DNA from 2 places in the Anoxybacillus sp. FSL W8-0104 genome. Region 2 is predicted to be linked to the other one. Evidence: a T-box and tRNA genes for the amino acid it is inferred to sense, from the RefSeq annotation. Region 2 holds a T-box; the other holds one or more tRNA genes.
The links. A T-box is a leader RNA that pairs with one kind of tRNA and senses whether it is charged. The one in region 2 lies ahead of NST18_RS10590 (valine--tRNA ligase), so its partner is inferred to be a tRNA-Val.

Region 1 (10,124 bases), 1.8 Mb from region 2:
CACCCTTGTCGTACTGAGATTCTAACCCGCACCCCTGATCGGGGTGGGAGACAGTGTCAGGTGGGCAGTTTGACTGGGGCGGTCGCCTCCCAAAGCGTAACGGAGGCGCCCAAAGGTTCCCTCAGAATGGTTGGAAATCATTCGAAGAGTGTAAAGGCAGAAGGGAGCTTGACTGCGAGACCTACAAGTCGAGCAGGGACGAAAGTCGGGCTTAGTGATCCGGTGGTTCCGAATGGAAGGGCCATCGCTCAACGGATAAAAGCTACCCCGGGGATAACAGGCTTATCTCCCCCAAGAGTCCACATCGACGGGGAGGTTTGGCACCTCGATGTCGGCTCATCGCATCCTGGGGCTGTAGTCGGTCCCAAGGGTTGGGCTGTTCGCCCATTAAAGCGGTACGCGAGCTGGGTTCAGAACGTCGTGAGACAGTTCGGTCCCTATCCGTCGCGGGCGTAGGAAATTTGAGAGGAGCTGTCCTTAGTACGAGAGGACCGGGATGGACGCACCGCTGGTGTACCAGTTGTTCCGCCAGGAGCACAGCTGGGTAGCTATGTGCGGAAGGGATAAGCGCTGAAAGCATCTAAGCGTGAAGCCCCCCTCAAGATGAGATTTCCCATCGCGTCAAGCGAGTAAGATCCCTTGAAGATGACAAGGTAGATAGGTCCGAGGTGGAAGCGTGGCGACACGTGCAGCTGACGGATACTAATCGATCGAGGACTTAACTAAACACACAAGAAAAGCGTAGGCGACTACACAAAACCTGTTATCTAGTTTTGAAGGAATAAAAAATGCTTGACAACAAAAAATATTCCTTTATAATAACATTTGTCTAAAGCATGTTTGCTCGGTGACGATGGCGGAGAGGTCACACCCGTTCCCATCCCGAACACGGAAGTTAAGCTCTCCAGCGCCGATGGTAGTTGGCGGGACACCGCCTGCGAGAGTAGGACGTTGCCGGGCAAGATAATGCATAAATCACTTTTACGATTATTCCGCAGTAGCTCAGTGGTAGAGCACTCGGCTGTTAACCGAGCGGTCGTAGGTTCGAATCCTACCTGCGGAGCCAGTGCTTCCATAGCTCAGTTGGTAGAGCACTTCCATGGTAAGGAAGAGGTCACCGGTTCAAGCCCGGTTGGAAGCTTGTGTGTCGTATGTTGGCCCGTTGGTCAAGTGGTTAAGACACCGCCCTTTCACGGCGGTAACACGGGTTCGAATCCCGTACGGGTCATCCCTTTTACGGAGGATTAGCTCAGCTGGGAGAGCACTTGCCTTACAAGCAAGGGGTCGGCGGTTCGATCCCGTCATCCTCCACCATACGTTTTGATAAATGTGTAGGAAATTGGGTAGCATAATGTAGTCTAGGGAAAATGACTGCCGGCTTAGCTCAATTGGTAGAGCAACTGACTTGTAATCAGTAGGTTGCGGGTTCAAGTCCTGCAGCCGGCACCATTTGCGGAGGGGTAGCGAAGTGGCTAAACGCGGCGGACTGTAAATCCGCTCCCTTTGGGTTCGGCGGTTCGAATCCGTCCCCCTCCACCATTTGTTTTCACACAATGATTACATACATTTTTGTCATATCGATGTCGGATTATTTCGCGAATTTCCTTCAGAAATTCTCAAAATAATCCTGCGGTGTTAATTCATGAAGTAAATTCTGAGAAGTTAACTCATGAAGTTATATCGATGGGCTATAGCCAAGCGGTAAGGCAACGGACTTTGACTCCGTGATGCGCTGGTTCGAATCCAGCTAGCCCAGCCATTTGTATAATGAGCCATTAGCTCAGTAGGTAGAGCATCTGACTTTTAATCAGAGGGTCGGAGGTTCGAGTCCTCCATGGCTCACTGTTTGCGGAAGTAGTTCAGTGGTAGAACACCACCTTGCCAAGGTGGGGGTCGCGGGTTCGAGTCCCGTCTTCCGCTCCATGGGGCCTTAGCTCAGCTGGGAGAGCGCCTGCTTTGCACGCAGGAGGTCATCGGTTCGATCCCGATAGGCTCCATACTAAAACCTTAGGTATTACCTAAGGTTTTTTCTGTTTGTTATAGAATAAATATTCAAAAAGTTGTCGAGTTGAGCCAACTGTTTCTCCTCATGTACAATAAACATCAGATACAACAAGGGGAGGAGATCGAGATGGACATTTCGATTATTGGAGTGCCAATGGACTTAGGACAAACACGCCGTGGTGTTGATATGGGGCCAAGTGCCATTCGCTACGCTGGCGTAGTAGAGCGTTTAGAAAACTTAAATCATGATATTGAGGATTTAGGTGATATTCAAATTGGTCGCGCTGAGCGCGTTCAAGATGTGACAAATCCAAAATTACGAAACTTGAAAGCGGTTGCTGAGGCGAATGAAAAACTAGCCGCTACGGTGGATGAAGTTGTGGCCAAAGGTCGTTTCCCACTAGTGCTTGGTGGGGATCACAGCATTGCGATTGGGACACTTGCAGGAGTGGCTAGACATTATAAAAGTTTAGGCGTCATTTGGTACGATGCGCACGGAGATTTAAACACGGAGGAAACGTCTCCCTCGGGAAATATTCACGGTATGTCGCTTGCTGCAAGTTTAGGACTTGGTCATCCAGCTTTAACGATGATTGGTGGATATAGTCCAAAAGTGAAACCAGAAAATATTGTGATCATCGGTGCTCGTGCACTTGATGAAGGCGAAAAACAATTAATTAAAGAAAAAGGAATCAAAATATATACAATGCATGAGGTTGATCGTCTCGGTATGACAAAAGTAATGGAAGAGACGATTGCGTATTTAAAAGAACGAACAGACGGTGTACATTTGTCTCTTGACTTAGATGGGCTTGACCCACATGATGCACCTGGAGTTGGAACGCCGGTGATCGGTGGGCTCTCTTACCGTGAAAGTCATTTAGCGATGGAAATGCTAGCTGAAGCGCAAATCATCACTTCAGCTGAATTTGTTGAAGTGAATCCGATTTTAGATGAGCGCAATAAAACAGCTGCAACTGCTGTCGCTTTAATGGGATCGCTGTTCGGTGAGAAGCTTGTATGAGAGGTGGCATCATGCCACCTCTTCATTTTTTTAAAGTATGAACGTATGAGTAAAATGTTTGTGGGAGAAAAAAAGACAGGTTCCTGATTTGGTATAATAAGGAACCTGTCAGATATGTAAGCAAAATAGATGAAAAACGGGCTCTCCTCCTGGTAAGGTAGTAAGTGCGAAAAAAAATACAACCAAAGAAAGGAGTGGAGCCCATGCAGGATTATATCACAAACGGCTTGACATTAAAAGAGATCGAACAGTCTTTATTTAGACATATGCAAAAACAATATGGTCATCTCCTTCAACAGGTGTTGGAGGAGATCGACCGCACATTGGCAGAACAGCGGGACAAGAAACGATATGCGCTCAAAGATAAGCGGACGATCCGACTCCAAACGCTATTTGGAGAGGTGGAAGTGAAGCGAAACTACTACTTTGACCGTGAAAAAAAGGTGTATACGTCTTTACTCGATGTCTTTCTCCAGTTCGATGGGGCGCATGGAGTGAGTCCGCTATTAGAGGAGACAGCGATTCATCTCGCCGTGACGGGTTCTTCGTATCGACAGGCTGCGCAGTCGCTTGAAAAGCTGGTGGGGTATGCATGTATGAGTCACGAAACGATTCGCCAGTCCATCATCGAGGCAGAGGTGGAAGGGCACCGTGCGATGGAGAAAAAAGGGCGCGTGTTTTTTATCGAAGCAGACGGGTTGTACGTGAAACGTCAACGAAGCCGCATCAAAGGAAAAGAAGAAAAGATCATCACGATTCACCAAGGATGGGAGAAAAACGGGAAACGCGTATCCTTAGTGAATCGACGGTATATGGTTCATCAAACGAATGAACCGATTTGGGAAGCTGTAGAGAATTTTCTGATGAAGGAATACAGCTATGATCCGTTTGAGGATTGGGTGGTCATCAATGGAGATGGAGCCCCATGGATTACAGCGTGTCGAGAATATTTCGGGGACAGGGGGTACTTTCAGCTTGATCGGTTCCATGTGGCAAGAGAGATTCGTCAATTGTTCCGAGGTCATGCGAGATATCGGGTGATTCGAAAGAAGTTAGCATCATGGGATGAAGAAGGTGTGTTACGAGAACTCACAAGTGCCATCGGTACGTTAGAACATGAGGAGAAGGAAAAGCAACTCGAGGCGCTTGTTCGTCGAATCGAGGAGATGCCAGGATGTTTGCGTGACTATCGCGTATGGTTGAAGGAAAAAGGGATTGACACGACAAACATGAGGGCGATGGGGAGTGCGGAAGGAACGATGCATGTGTTTGCGAAACGAAGTAAAAACGGTCGAAGTTGGAGGGATGCAGGGATTGAAGCGATGTTGCGAGCGATCGTCGCGATAAAAGATACGTTACTCATTCGGACACGCGATGGAGTGATGTATGGCGCGGAAGAACGAGAAGAAACGAAACGAGAAACGATCGTGAAAAAGGCACTGAAGCGCGTGCAAACGCAAATGACAGAAGTGGTACGAGATAACATCCCATACCTTCGCCAATCTTCAGGGACACCGATTTACGAGGCATTGCAAGCATTGAAAGGTTTTTAAAACGAGAGAAAACGCACATACCTACAGGATGAGAGTAAGTAAAAGCGCTTACATATAACGATTTTATAAAACCATATATAACCAAAAAAATCGGTCGAGAAAAAAATCTCCCACAAAGTCTTGACTCAAACAGTATGAACATATTCGTTGCGATTTGTGGAACTTTGCTTTATGTTATTCGTATAAAATAGTAGCCCCCATGTGGAGGTAAATATTACATGGACATGTTTATTAGGCAACGTATTAAAGCAGTTAAAAAAGGAGATCAAAGTGCTTTTGCTGATATTGTTGAAATGTACAAAGATAAAATTTATCAACTATGCTATCGCATGTTAGGAAATCGTCATGAGGCGGAGGATGCGGCACAAGAAGCGTTTATTCGGGCGTATGTCAACATCCATACGTACGATCCAACTATGAAATTTTCTTCTTGGTTGTATCGCATTGCAACGAATTTATCGATCGATCGCATGCGTAAAAAAAAGCCTGATGTTTATTTAGATGCGGAAGTGTCAGGAACAGATGGGCTAACGATGTACTCTCAGCTTGCAGATAAGGGAACTTCTCCGGAAGATGCTTTAGAAAGCTTAGAGTTACAGAAAATGGTTCAAGAAGCGATTTTAAAATTGCCCGAAAAATATCGCACAGTCATCGTTTTAAAATATATTGACGAACTATCGTTACAAGAAATTAGTGACATTTTAAACTTACCGATTGGCACAGTAAAAACGCGCATTCATCGTGGTCGTGAAGCATTGCGTAAACATTTAGGCCATTTATGATAAAAGGAGTGAGACAGATGCCATGCTCTAAACAAATTGTTCAATGGATGCATGACTACTTAGATGGGGATATTCCAAAAGAGGAAGAACGACAATTGCGTAGCCATATTCAACAATGTGAAGCATGTCGCGAACATTTTTATGCATTGGAAAAAACAGTGGCGTTTGTCGAAAACGTTTCTCACTTCACCCCTTCAGACGATTTTATCAAAAAAGTGATGTACAACTTACCTCGTGAAAAACGACGTGTACGTTGGAAACGGTGGTTTACTCATCATCCGTTTTTAACGGCTGCATCACTATTTCTCCTATTAAGCACAAGTGGCTTGTGGGCCGTTTGGCAAGAAGACAATGAATTTTCGTTTTCTAAGCAAGAACATTTAATTGTTCAAAATCATACTATCATTGTGCCGAGAGGAAAAGTCGTGGAAGGTGATATTGTTGTCCGAAATGGTGATATTCAAATTGAAGGAGAAGTGCGTGGCAACGTTACTGTTATTAACGGTCATAAATATTTAGCTTCTGCTGGTGAAGTAACCGGACAAATTGAAGAAGTTAATGAAGTATTTGATTGGATTTGGTATAATGTAAAAAGAGTCGGTTACAATATCGCCAAAACATTAACGAAATAGCCATCCATATTGATGGCTTTTTTACATGTGAGAGCAATTAGAATGAGTGAAGGAAGTGTAAGAATGCCATTTGGAGAGCTCCCAACATTTGTGAATTACCTCATTAAGTTTGTAGACATTCTTGTCGTTTGGTTTGTCATTTATAAGCTTATTATGGTTGTACGCGGTACGAAAGCGGTGCAACTGCTAAAAGGGATTATTGTCATTATCCTTGTTCGCATTGTAAGTAGCTTTATTGGATTAAGCACATTGCAATGGTTGATGGATCAGGCGATTACATGGGGTTTTTTAGCTATCATCATTATTTTCCAGCCTGAGTTACGTCGAGCACTTGAACAGCTAGGGAGGGGAAAACTGTTTTCTCGGAGCACGACGCCTGAAGAGGAAGAGCAAACGCACATCATTGAAGCGATTGTGAAAGCGACAGAGTATATGGCAAAACGACGAATCGGGGCGTTAATTTCTATTGAACGAGAAACAGGAATGGGCGATTATATTGAAACCGGCATCCCATTACACGCACACGTTTCATCAGAATTGCTCATTAACATTTTTATTCCAAATACGCCACTTCACGATGGAGCTGTTATTGTTCAAAGAAATCAAATCGCTGCGGCATCTTGTTATTTGCCGCTGTCGGAAAGCCCGTTTATTTCTAAAGAACTTGGCACAAGGCATCGCGCTGCGTTAGGTATTAGTGAAGTGACAGACAGCATTACCGTCGTTGTGTCTGAGGAAACGGGAGCGGTTTCTGTCACGAAAAATGGGGAGCTTTACCGCGACTTAAAGTTAGATGTATTGCGAGAATTGCTGACGAAAGAGCTCGTTCAACCGAAGACAACTTCTTCATCTCGTTGGCAGTGGAGGGCGAAAAAAAGTGGATAAATGGATGAATAGCCCATGGTTTATACGCATTTTTTCTTTGTTGCTAGCGCTTATGATTTACGTTTCGGTGAATATTGAAACACAATCAAACAGCACGTCAAGAAATACGGTCGGTCAAACCGATGTCGAAACAGTGACGGACGTTCCCGTCGTCGCATATTACGATCAAGAAAACCTTGTTGTTTCTGGTATCCCACAATCGGTGAACGTCATGCTTGAGGGGCCGAAAAGCATCGTTACGCCAACGAAGCTGCAACGAGATTTTGAAGTATATGTTGATTTATCTAAACTGCCAATTGGTAAGCATACAGTTCCTTTGAAATACCGAAATATTTCTGAAAAGTTACGCGTTACTATTGATCCAGCGACAATTACTGTGACGATTGATGAGCGTGTGTCAAAAGATTTTTCTGTGGAAGTCGATTTTATTAATAAATCACAAATTGCAGACGGTTATTCACCGGAACAACCAATTGTGAAGCCAAATATTGTGAAAGTGACAGGGGCAAAAACGCTAATTGACAAAGTTGCGTTAGTAAAGGCACGTGTTGACTTAAAAGGAGTCGAAGAAACGATTGAGCGAGAGTCGAAAGTGACGGTGTATGACAAAGAAGGAAATGTGTTGCCTCTTGATGTGGAACCGTCTATTGTTGATATTACTGTGCCAATTAAAAGTCCAAGCAAAACAGTTCCATTAAAAATTGATCGAAAAGGAACGCTACGGGAAGGATTAAGCATTAGTAAAATGGAAGTGATTCCGAGCGAAGTTACAATTTTTGGACAAAAAGCAAAAATTGACGACATCGAATTTATTAGCGGCATTGAAGTCGATTTAAGCGATATTACAGGCAATACAACTTTACAAGTTGATGTGCCTGTACCAAAAGGAGTAAAAGCTGTAGATCCAGCAAAAGTTACAATTTTAATTGAAGTGGAGCAAGAAAAAGAGAGAACGTTTGGTCAAGTTCCAATTGAAGTGATTGGACTAAACGATGCATACAAGGCAGAATTTATCGATCCTGCCGATGGAAATATTGCGCTAACTGCTTTAGGAGCTCAAAGTGTACTGAATGCTATTCAGTTGAAAGATATTGAGGTATACTTAAACGTTAGTGAATTAGGTATTGGAGAACATGACGTACCAATTGAAGTCAATGGTCCTCAAAACGTTCGCTGGAGACTACCACAAAAAGAAGCAACGATTCGCATTACAAGAAACGAGTAATAATAGAAGGAGCGATAGCATGGGTAAGTATTTCGGAACAGACGGTGTTCGAGGGATTGCCAATAGCGAATTAACGCCAGAATTAGCTTTTAAAATTGGTCGTTTTGGTGGATATGTATTAACGAAAGATAAAGAACGTCCGAAAGTATTAATCGGACGCGATACACGCATTTCTGGTCATATGCTCGAAGGAGCGCTTGTTGCTGGATTGCTCTCCATCGGGGCAGAAGTGATGCGTCTAGGTGTCATTTCAACGCCGGGTGTAGCATATTTAACGAAAGTGCTAGGGGCGCAGGCGGGAGTGATGATCTCCGCCTCGCATAATCCTGTCCAAGACAACGGCATTAAATTTTTCGGACCGGATGGTTTTAAACTGTCCGACGAACAAGAACAGGAAATTGAAGCGCTTCTTGATAGCGAAGAAGATACATTACCTCGTCCAACAGGAAAAGATTTAGGACAAGTAAATGACTATTTTGAAGGTGGACAAAAGTATTTACAATACTTAAAACAGACAGTGGATGAAGATTTCTCAGGAATTCACGTTGCCCTTGATTGTGCCCACGGTGCGACATCGTCGTTGGCGACGCATTTATTTGCCGATTTGGATGCTGATGTGTCTACGATGGGGGCATCGCCGAATGGATTAAACATTAACGAAGGGGTTGGCTCTACTCATCCAGAGGCGCTAGCAGCGTTTGTGAAGGAAAAGGGAGCCGATGTTGGCTTAGCGTTTGATGGAGATGGCGACCGATTAATTGCAGTTGATGAAAATGGCCAAATCGTTGATGGGGATCAAATTATGTACATTTGCGCGAAATATTTAAATGAACAAGGGCGCTTAAAACATCAAACGGTCGTCTCGACAGTGATGAGCAACCTCGGTTTTTATAAAGCGCTCGAGGCGCAAGGAATAAAAAGTGTGCAAACAGCTGTAGGGGACCGTTATGTCGTCGAAGAAATGAAAAAGAACGGTTACAATTTAGGTGGAGAACAATCTGGGCATATTATTTTCCTTGATTACAACACGACAGGCGATGGCCTGTTGACAGCGTTACAGCTTGTCAATATTATGAAAGCGACGAAAAAACCGCTTTCTGAGCTAGCGGGGGAAATGAAAAAATATCCACAAAAATTAGTGAATGTAAAAGTGACAGATAAACAGGAAGCAATCGCAAACGAAGAAGTGCAACGTGTCATTCGCGAAGTGGAAGAAGAGATGGCTGGAAACGGCCGCATTCTCGTTCGCCCATCAGGGACGGAGCCGCTCGTTCGTGTGATGGCAGAGGCGCCGACAAATGAACTTTGCGATCAATACGTCGAGCGCATTGCGTCCGTTATTCGTGAGCGTTTTGGCGCACAATAATGGTTTCGGTAGACAATATGCATAAATGGAACGGTTTATTCCATTTATGCATATTTTGTTTATACAGGGGTAAGCGATACACATTGACGGTTGCCTCTTTGTTGTTGTAAACTATTGTTGTTTGACATCTTACATGAAAGGAGGATAGACGGAAACGATCGTATAAAAGCGCCTGGACTAAGCTTGGACGGAAAAAAGCTTAGTTGACGAGGAGGAGGTTTATCGAGTGTTCGGCGGATGCCTCCCGGCTGATGCGATGACAGCCGCAAGTTCTTTCTTAAAACAAAGAGGCGACTCTTTGCACAAAGGAAAGAGCGTTCATCGCAAGCAAGTCAATTATTTAAGGGGCAAGAGCCCCTTCTTGCCCCTAACATTAGGGAGGATTTTTTTATGTGCGGAATCGTTGGTTATATTGGTGAACAACCATCAAAAGAAATTTTATTGTACGGATTAGAAAAATTAGAATACCGTGGCTATGACTCGGCAGGGATTGCGTTATTAAATGAAAAAGGTATACATGTATTTAAGGAAAAAGGACGGATTGCCGATTTGCGTGCCGCCGTTGCAGAAGATGTAGATGCACCGCTTGGCATCGGTCATACGCGTTGGGCGACACATGGCGTGCCAAACCGCGTGAATGCTCATCCACATCA
Region 2 (10,124 bases):
CCGACTTCACCAAACTCGTATTTATCGGCAAGTTTTGTTACCGTCTCAATCGTTTCATTTAAACGTGTTAAAATCCAATGATCGGCAACCGATTTTTCACCATGTAAATCAATGTCTTCATACGTGAATCCTTCCATGTTCATGAGCGCAAAGCGAGAAGCATTCCAAATTTTATTGACGAAGTTCCATGTCGCTTCAACTTTTTCTGTGCTAAAGCGCAAGTCTTGACCAGGTGCACTTCCTGTCGCTAAAAAGTAACGAAGCGAGTCGGCACCGTACTGATCGATCACATCCATCGGATCAACGCCGTTACCGAGCGATTTGCTCATTTTTCGTCCTTGTGCATCGCGTACTAGTCCGTGAATAAGCACATCTTTAAACGGACGTTTTCCTGTAAACTCAAGCGCTTGGAAAATCATGCGCGATACCCAGAAGAAAATGATGTCATATCCTGTTACAAGCACATCCGTTGGATAATAACGGTTATAGTCTGCCGATGTTTCATCCGGCCAGCCCATCGTTGAAAACGGCCAAAGCGCAGAACTAAACCATGTATCTAATACATCTGGATCTTGTTCCCAATTTTCGATATCAGCTGGTGGCTCATGATCGACATACACTTCGCCTGTTTCTTTATGATACCATGCTGGAATACGATGCCCCCACCAAAGCTGACGAGAAATGCACCAATCGCGAATATTTTCCATCCAATGTAAGTACGTTTTTTCAAATCGCTCTGGAACGAAATTCACTTTTCCTTCTGTTTTTTGTAGTTCAATCGCAGCTTCAGCAAGCGGCTTCATTTTGACGAACCATTGCGTCGATAAATACGGTTCTACAACAGCACCACTACGTTCACTATGACCAACCGAATGCATATGTTCCTCGATTTTAAACAGCACGCCTTGTTCTTGTAAGTCTCTCACAATTTGCTTACGGCATTCGAAGCGATCGAGCCCTTTATATTGAAGAGCGTTGTCGTTCATCGTACCGTCTTCGTTCATGACGAGAATGCGAGGCAAGTTGTGACGGTTTCCGATTTCAAAGTCGTTTGGATCGTGTGCTGGCGTAATTTTTACTGCCCCAGAACCGAACGACATGTCAACGTACTCATCACCAATAATCGGAATTTCGCGACCGACGATCGGTAAAATGACTGTTTTTCCGATAAGATGTTTGTAGCGTTCGTCTTCTGGATGAACGGCAACGGCTGTATCGCCAAGCATCGTTTCTGGACGTGTCGTTGCCACTTCGATATAACCTGAGCCGTCCGCAAGCGGATAGCGTATATGATATAGCGCACCTTGCACATCTTTATATACGACTTCAATGTCCGATAATGCTGTTTTTGTCACCGGATCCCAGTTAATAATATATTCGCCGCGATAAATCAGTCCTTTTTTATATAGCGAAACGAACACTTCACGCACCGCTTTAGATAGTCCTTCATCAAGCGTAAAGCGCTCTCGCGTATAATCGAGTCCGAGCCCAAGCTTTGCCCACTGGGAGCGAATATGCCCAGCATACTCTTCTTTCCATTTCCACGTTTCTTCAACGAACTTTTCACGTCCTAAGTCGTAACGTGTTTTTCCTTCGTTGCGCAGCTTTTCTTCTACTTTTGCTTGCGTAGCAATACCCGCATGATCCATGCCCGGAAGCCATAACACGTCGTACCCTTGCATGCGCTTCATGCGCGTAATAATGTCTTGTAACGTCGTATCCCACGCATGTCCTAAATGAAGTTTCCCTGTCACATTTGGGGGTGGAATGACGATCGTAAATGGTTTCTTCCTTTCGTCACTTGTTGCTTCAAAAAATTTTCCTTTTAGCCACCATTCATAACGGTTTGCCTCAACAGCACGGTGGTCGTACTTCGGCGGTAACATACAAATCCCTCCTTCGCTAAAATAAAAAACTCCTTTCATCCGAAAAGGACGAAAGGAGACTCTTTCGCGGTACCACCTTTTTTCTTAAGCAACGCTTAAGCACTCAAATCGATAACGGCGATGCACCGGCCTCTTCTACTTTCGTTCGAAGAAGCAGCTCCAGGGCGACCTTCCGACGACCACGAACCTAGGAAATCTCGCAGCTACTGATTTCCCTCTCTGCTAGGCGGGTTGCGCCGTACTCTTCCCTATCTTCGCTTTTTTCTATTCATACATAATACTATATAAAAATCATATGAATCGTCAATAAGGTTTGCCACATTTTCACTTCTTTATACATATGGTAAAAAAGAAAAGCTCCAATATGTGGAGCTAATCATTTGAAAAGGAGGTGAGCATATGCGTAAGCGTTACAATCCGTACGCCTGGCCACCGTGGCTACGAAAACTTCGCTTTATTGCTGAACAATGCATCATCCCGATTACCGTCGTTCAGGCGATTCGTACCATTTTATTTCCAACAACCATTGATGTCATTTTACTCGCCATTTTTATTTTGCTTTCCTTCGCTTTACATTACGATTGGATTTGATGTTGTTGCTTTTCTTCTTCCCATTTTCCAATGACATATTCAATATTTTTCATTTGCCAATATGCCCGTTGCCAAGCAGCGGTCAGTTGCCGGTCATGACGTTGTTGTTCGTACCGATGAATGAGACGAACAAACCGATGTGGATCAACAAGTAAATGAAAAAACAATAACCGTTCATCTTCTTCAAGCGCCAATGTTTGTTCATATTGTGCAAGCCACTGTACCGCTTCATCACACGTCAACGGATACGTATACAAATATTGGCGGAAAAAGAAAAGCAAATCATGAAATGGTGGAGCCCAGCGCGCCCGTTCGAAACTAATAAAATACGCAGTGCCATCTTCTCGTTCCACATAATGTTGAAACGATGGTCGACCGTGAATATAACAAATACGCACCGTCTTTTTTTCACGCATGCGCTCGCGCCATTCATTTAACGTATGTTCAGAAAACGAGATGGCGCGCATAATATCGAGAAAATGAGTGCAACATTGCAGTTGAAACGGCGACATATACCATTGTTTTTCACATTGTTCAATATGATGAGTTAATGTTTGTTTTGCCTTTTCAAGTGAGCTTTTTCGTTCCTCATAATAAGATTCGATTTCCGTTTCAGTCGTTTGTATTTCTTTTAACGAATGTTTATGCCATCGCGCTAAATCGTGAAAAAATGACGATGTTGGATCCGTTTTTTCTTTTAGCCAAGGCATCATATAATACCATTGCCCATCTCGCTTTTTCGCTTCATAAATCGGAATAGCAAGCGGAATGCGTAAGCGGTAAGCTTGCTCAATCACCTGCCAATAAGCAAATGAATCGATGCGTTTAATCGCGTATGTTCCATTTATCGTTTCCCATTTTTGCACGCTCGCTTGTTTCATCACCATGCCGCCCTTTTATACTTTACTTGGCGTTGGAATGTATAGTAACTGCCCCTCGTGTATATCCGCACCGCTTTCTAAATGATTTGTACGCAACAACTGTTGAACAGATACGTCGTATCGCTCGGCGATCTTGTCCAACGAATCGCCCTGTTGGACAATACAAATTTTCAAACGAGCAAATGCCTGTTCTTCATTTTTACCAAATAGTTTTGTTAAATATAACGCATTTTCATTCCGCTTTTCGTTCGTCTCCCTTCCTTTTAGTTCAAGTTGAAAAGACGTTTCTTCTCGCTTGCTCTCCTGTTCTTCTTCATATCCCTTTTGAGTATCAACCTGTTCTTCTTCATGCTCTCCTTGAACATCAATCCGTTCTTCTTTATGTTCGTCATTATCAGCTACCTGTTCTTCTTCATGCTCCCCTTGAACATCAATCCGTTCTTCTTTATGTTCGTCATTATCAGCTACCTGTTCTTCATGGAGCATATAAAATGTCGGTACATTGACGATTGTTTCTCGTTCTTCTTGTTCTTCTTTTTCTTCTTCATATACTTCTTGATGGGCAACAGCTTCAAACGGTTCAAAGTCGTCTACGTTGTACGCATCCCACTCTTCTTCGTCTTCTCGATCATCATCCATTTGAATACCGTGAATGGCCACTTCAGCAATAAGAAGTAATTCGTTTTTCCGTAAGTCATAATCAAATGATTCGATCAGCACATACACTTGTTCAAGATCATCGACTCGCTCTTTTGGAACAGTTACGTCAATTGGAAATTGATGTAAAAATTCACCCGTTTCCTCATCACGCATACGCACTTGTTCAATGTATCGCCCGAGTTCAAATGTTTCAACATCTTCTCCATCTTCTTCATGTTTTGTATATTCTCCAGATAGTTCTAGCACACCGCGAATATACACGTAATCTTCTTGTTCCTCGATTGTAATTGTCGGTTGTAGCGAAATCGATAATAACTGATCAACGTGATGCTCACGTCGAAACGCAATCGCTTCTTCAATTGAAAAACGCAACATGCTCATCTCTCCTTCAACGTCCAAGTCATTTCACATTACTATGGTTATGAGAAGAAAAAAAGAAGTATGCATAAAAAAAGCGATGCCCTAGAGGCAATCGCTAATTTTTGCAAACGCACGTCGCGCTGCTTCAATTGTTTTTTCAATATCTTCATCTGTATGCGCAGTGGACAAAAACATGCCTTCAAATTGCGATGGTGGCAAGAAAATGCCTTCATTCGCCATTTCTTGATAATAACGAGCAAATAAGTCTAAATTGGACGTTTTTGCTGTTTCGTAGTTTGTGACGCGCTCATTCGTAAAGAACATGCCGATCATCGAGCCGGCTTGGTTAATCGTATGTGGAATATCATACGCTTTTGCTGCTTCGCTTAACCCTTCTGCTAAACGATTCGCTTTTTTCTTAAACTGCTCATACGTTTCTGGCATCAGTTGTCGGAGCGTTTCATAGCCAGCTGTCATCGCCATCGGATTTCCTGATAACGTACCGGCTTGATAAATCGGACCACTCGGTGCAATTTTCTCCATAATATCAGCCCGACCACCGTATGCCCCGACTGGTAGTCCACCACCGATGACTTTTCCAAGGCACGTCAAGTCTGGCTTGACACCGTAATAACCTTGACCGCTATAATAGTCGACACGGAAACCTGTCATCACTTCATCAAAAATAAGAAGGGCACCGTATTCGTTCGTCACATCGCGCAAACCTTGCAAGAAACCTTGTTCTGGCGGAACGACCCCCATATTTCCAGCAACAGGTTCGACAATAACCGCCGCGATATCTTCACCGAACTTTTCAAACGCGTAACGTACGCTTTGTAAATCGTTGTACGGTACAGTAATTGTATGTTGAGCAACCGTTTCTGGCACCCCTGGGCTATCTGGCAAACCGAGTGTCGCTACACCTGACCCCGCTTTAATTAAAAGCGAATCGCCATGTCCGTGATAGCATCCTTCAAATTTGACGATTTTATTTCGTCCTGTATAGCCGCGTGCTAAACGAAGGGCGCTCATTGTCGCTTCTGTTCCCGAGCTAACCATACGAATGATTTCAATAGACGGCATGCGCTCCATGACGAGTTTGGCGAGTTCGTTTTCAATTAACGTTGGAGCACCGAAACTTGTTCCTGTTTCCGCTACTCGTTTTAATGCTTCAACAACTTGATCGTTCGCATGACCTAAAATAAGCGGTCCCCAAGATAACACATAGTCAATATATTCATTGCCGTCAACGTCGTAAATTTTTGAACCTTTTCCGCGCTCCATAAAAATCGGATCCATTTTTACCGCCTTAAATGCGCGCACTGGGCTGTTTACACCGCCAGGCATAAGCTTAACTGCCTCAGCATATGCCGCTTTGGAACGTTCATAACTACGCATCATTTCCCCTCCTTTAGCCATCGAGCAACATCTTTTGCAAAATACGTTAAAATTAAGTCGGCGCCTGCGCGCTTCATGCTTGTTAACATTTCAAGCACAACTGCTTTTTCATCAATCCATCCGTTTTGCGCAGCTGCTTTTACCATCGCATATTCTCCGCTTACGTTATAAGCGACAATCGGCAAATGAAAATGATTTTTGAGGTCGCGAATAATATCTAAATACGATAGCGCCGGTTTAACCATTAAAAAGTCAGCACCTTGCTCCACATCTGCTTCTGCTTCACGAAACGCTTCTAGCCGATTAGCAGGATCCATTTGGTACGTTTTACGGTCGCCAAACTGCGGCGCGCTATGGGCTGCATCGCGAAATGGACCGTAAAATGCTGATGCGTATTTTACGGCATAGGACATAATTGGCACATATGTAAATCCCTCTTCATCTAGCGCTTGGCGAATCGCTGCGACAAACCCGTCCATCATGTTAGATGGCGCGATGATGTCCGCCCCCGCTTTCGCTTGACTGACTGCTGTTTTTGCCAATAATTCAAGCGTATCGTCGTTGACAATCGTTCCGTTTTCTACGATACCACAATGTCCATGGCTCGTATAATGGCATAAACATGTGTCGGCAATCACGACAAGTTCCGGAAATGCGTCTTTGATCGCGCGAATAGCACGTTGAACGACACCGTGCTCACAATACGCTTGCGAAGCGATTTCGTTTTTCTCGTTTGGTACACCAAATACGATAATCGACCGTACACCTAATTGAACAGCCTCTTTTACATCTTCAAGCGCATAGTCAAGCGACTGCTGATACACCCCCGGCATGGAAGGTACTTCGTTTTTTATGTTTTCTCCTTCAATCACAAAAATCGGATAAATGAAATCTTCCATATGAAGATGTGTTTCACGCACCATAGCTCGTAAATTTGCTGTTTGGCGCAAACGACGATGACGTGCAAATTGCATATTTACTCACCTCTTATCTTCAAATATTGATTAATCTCTTCAACCATTGCATCAATTGTATATGTATGTGGACAAACGTGAACAGGAATGCCTAAATCAAGAGCTGTTTGTTTCGTGATTGGACCGATGCATGCGATCGTAACAAAAGACAAATTGATGTCTTCCCCTGCGATCGCGTGCGCAAAACTATGTACCGTCGATGAACTTGTAAACGTAACGACATCAATCATTCGTTGTTGAAGGAGCGCAATGAGTTGTGGCTTCGCTTCTTCATTCATCGTCGTTTCGTATACGATCCAATCTGTCACGTCTGCGATGCTGCTTAATTGCTCTCGCAACGTATCGCGCGCTAAGTTTCCTTTCACAAGCAACACGCGCGCATGCGTAGAAAGTAACGGTTTTAACGCTTCAACTAAACTTTCAGCGACAAATTCATTTGGAATGAGGTCGACAACAACGTTTCGTTTTTGCAATGCTTTCGCTGTTTTTTCCCCTACTGCAGCCACTTTCGGCCACGTTGGTGGTTTCATTTCGCTAATCAGCTCGAAAAAATATTTAACTCCGTTTTGGCTCGTAAATACAATCCAATCAAACGTATGCCATTTGTGTAATAAGTCTTGACCTACTTGTTTTGCCCGTTCAATGCGAATCAACGGCAATTCAACCGGAATCGCACCGTACCGTTCCAACGTTTGCGATAACGCTTTCGCTTGCGCTTTCTCACGCGTCACAAGCACCCGTTTCCCCATAAGCATTTACTGCATCTCCTTTAACACACGCCCAATTAGTTGTTTTGCACCCCGTTCAATTAGCCGTTTTGCCGCTTCCGTACCCACTTTTTCGGGCTCTGTTCCTTGCACGACTTCTTTCAATACTTCTGTTCCATTCGGTGTTGCAACAAGTGCTGTAAGCACAATCGCATCTTCATCAACGTACGCATAACCGGCAACAGGCACTTGACAGCCACCTTCAATATGCTGTAAAAATGCTCGCTCTGCGCGAGTGGCTCGTTCCGTTTGCTTATCGGTCAACTTATTTAACCAATGTAAAAGCTCCGCATCATCTTCGCGACATTCAATAGCCAACGCCCCTTGTCCAACGGCTGGGACGCATATGTCGGTCGATAAATATTGTGTGATGACTTCTTTCGCCCATCCCATGCGATGCAATCCAGCAGCTGCAAGTATAATGGCATCGTACGCATCTGTTTGTAATTTCGCCAAACGAGTGTCAATGTTGCCACGAATCCATTGAATTTGTAAATCTGGACGAACGGCTAACAGCTGCGCAGAACGTCGTAAACTGCTCGTTCCAACAACCGCTCCGCTTGGTAGTTGTTCAAACGGAATATGCCCTTTGGAAATAAGCACATCGCGATGGTCTTCACGCTTCGGTACGCATCCGATCATTAATCCGTCTGGCAAAACAGCAGGCATATCTTTCATACTATGAACGGCAAAATCAATTTCGCGATCTAGCATCGCTTGTTCAATTTCTTTCACGAACAACCCTTTGCCTCCTACTTTCGATAACGTCACATGTAAAATTTGATCGCCTTTTGTGACGATTTCTTTTACTTCAAATTCAAACGGGGCCCCGAGTTGTTTCAGTTGTTCGATGACCCAATTTGTTTGAGTTAGCGCTAACTTGCTACGGCGCGAACCGACAATAATTTTTCTCATTTTTCTTTCCTCCAACAATCGCTAAAAATGAAATTGCGATAACGTACCAAACAAAAAGAAATTAATAAGCAAAATAAGGAACGAGCCGACATTCCAAACTGCCATTTCTTTCCCTTGTATCCCTTTGACAGCTCGCTTATATAAATAAAAACTGTATGTTGCCAATACAGTAAACGAACCGAGCACTTTTGCATCGTATAAAACGAAATGATCTACTTTCATATATGCCCAAACAACACCTAAAATTAAACTCAATAACAAAATCGGAACACCGACACCATTAAGCACGTACGCAAGGTCATCAAACTTGGCTAAATCACCAAGCCGCCATAACCGCTTTCCCCATTTTTTCTTCTTCAATAACTCGTATTGGAGCAAATATAAAAGCGAAAACATAAACGAAATCGAAAATACCCCGTACGATAAAATAGCCATCGTAATATGAATAAACAACAGTTCAGACATTAGTTGCTCTGCGATGCCAACAGTGTAGGGCGTCGGTGCGAACGTATGCAATGAAAGAATAAAAAACGCTAATACGTTTGTGAAAAAGACGAGAAAATCAACGCGCAGCCACCTATTAATCGCGAGCGATAACGTAATAAGTAACCACGCGTAAAACGACAGCCCCTCCGCAAGTGTTAAAACAGGGAATTTCCCTGTCTCGACCATTCTCGCAAAAAAGAAAAATGTTTGCATCCCCCAAACAATAGAAAGCAACCCGAAAGCAATGCGGTTTGCCTTCCGGTTGTGATGAAGAAAATCAATAAAATAAAATAAAACGGACGATGCATGTAAAAGAAGCGAGAGTTCATACCATCTCGTCATATCAAACATATGTGATCTCCCTTACGATTGAAAAGACGGTTCTGTCGCTCGCTCGTGAACACAGCTTATCTCTTTTTGTTGCTGCTTCACTTGTTGTTCAATATTGAAAATTTTCATAAACAACTGAAGCGCTTCTTCCGCATTGTCCTCTGCAGCCAATTCTTTTGCGCGCAAAATCGGATCGCGCAACAATTGATTGACGATACTTTTTGTATGTTTGTTTAACACTTTTTTATCGCGTTCCGATAAATGCGGTAATTTTCGCTCTAAACTTTTCATCGTTTCTTCTTGAATAAGCATCGCTTTTTCACGCAAAGCTGCAATAATCGGCACAACTCCGAGCATATGCAACCATTGTTGAAACTCGTCCATTTCCTCAGCAATCATACGTTCAATTTGCTCGGCCGCTTTTTTCCGCTCGGCTAAATTCGCTTCAACAATATCTTGCAAGTCGTCAATATCATATAAAAAGATGCTATCTAACTCAGCAAGCGCAGGATCTAAATCGCGTGGTACGGCAATATCAATCATAAAAAATGGACGACCTTTGCGCATTTTTTCAATGACTACCATCGTCTCTTTTGTGATGACGTATTGCTTTGCGCCTGTCGAACTAATTAAAATATCTGCTTCCAACAACGCACATTGCAATTGTGATAACGGCTTGGCATCTCCGTTAAATCGTTCGGCAAGTTGCTGCGCCTTTTCAAACGTACGATTCACGACCGTCACGCGTTTAACCCCGCTTCCGTACAAGTTTTGCAGGGCCAATTCTCCCATTTTTCCAGCACCTAATATAAGCACATGTTTATTTTTTAAATCACCAAAAATTTTTTTCGCCAATTCCACCGCTGCATAGCTGAC

Region 1: it has a tRNA-Val gene. The T-box ahead of NST18_RS10590 (valine--tRNA ligase) is inferred to sense a tRNA for this amino acid. The anticodon was not compared.

The regions. Positions count from the first base shown of each region.
Region 1 covers NZ_JBBOQU010000001.1:152,715-162,838, forward strand. Annotated here, with positions in the region: rRNA gene NST18_RS00830 (23S ribosomal RNA) at 1-726, shown strand, start outside; rRNA gene rrf (5S ribosomal RNA) at 844-960, shown strand; tRNA gene NST18_RS00840 (tRNA-Asn) at 992-1,066, shown strand; tRNA gene NST18_RS00845 (tRNA-Thr) at 1,069-1,141, shown strand; tRNA gene NST18_RS00850 (tRNA-Glu) at 1,157-1,228, shown strand; tRNA gene NST18_RS00855 (tRNA-Val) at 1,239-1,314, shown strand; tRNA gene NST18_RS00860 (tRNA-Thr) at 1,374-1,449, shown strand; tRNA gene NST18_RS00865 (tRNA-Tyr) at 1,455-1,539, shown strand; tRNA gene NST18_RS00870 (tRNA-Gln) at 1,685-1,759, shown strand; tRNA gene NST18_RS00875 (tRNA-Lys) at 1,770-1,842, shown strand; tRNA gene NST18_RS00880 (tRNA-Gly) at 1,849-1,923, shown strand; tRNA gene NST18_RS00885 (tRNA-Ala) at 1,925-1,997, shown strand; gene rocF (arginase) at 2,132-3,028, shown strand; gene NST18_RS00895 (ISLre2 family transposase) at 3,232-4,581, shown strand; gene sigW (RNA polymerase sigma factor SigW) at 4,800-5,363, shown strand; gene NST18_RS00905 (anti-sigma factor family protein) at 5,381-5,995, shown strand; gene cdaA (diadenylate cyclase CdaA) at 6,059-6,880, shown strand; gene NST18_RS00915 (CdaR family protein) at 6,873-8,105, shown strand; gene glmM (phosphoglucosamine mutase) at 8,125-9,471, shown strand; gene glmS (glutamine--fructose-6-phosphate transaminase (isomerizing)) at 9,862-10,124, shown strand, end outside.
Region 2 covers NZ_JBBOQU010000001.1:2,000,018-2,010,141, forward strand. Annotated here, with positions in the region: gene NST18_RS10590 (valine--tRNA ligase) at 1-1,886, opposite strand, end outside; T-box leader at 1,928-2,150, opposite strand; gene NST18_RS10595 (hypothetical protein) at 2,286-2,477, shown strand; gene NST18_RS10600 (aminoglycoside phosphotransferase) at 2,462-3,358, opposite strand; gene spoVID (stage VI sporulation protein D) at 3,374-4,393, opposite strand; gene hemL (glutamate-1-semialdehyde 2,1-aminomutase) at 4,481-5,776, opposite strand; gene hemB (porphobilinogen synthase) at 5,776-6,750, opposite strand; gene NST18_RS10620 (uroporphyrinogen-III synthase) at 6,753-7,505, opposite strand; gene hemC (hydroxymethylbilane synthase) at 7,506-8,432, opposite strand; gene NST18_RS10630 (cytochrome C assembly family protein) at 8,454-9,269, opposite strand; gene hemA (glutamyl-tRNA reductase) at 9,282-10,124, opposite strand, start outside.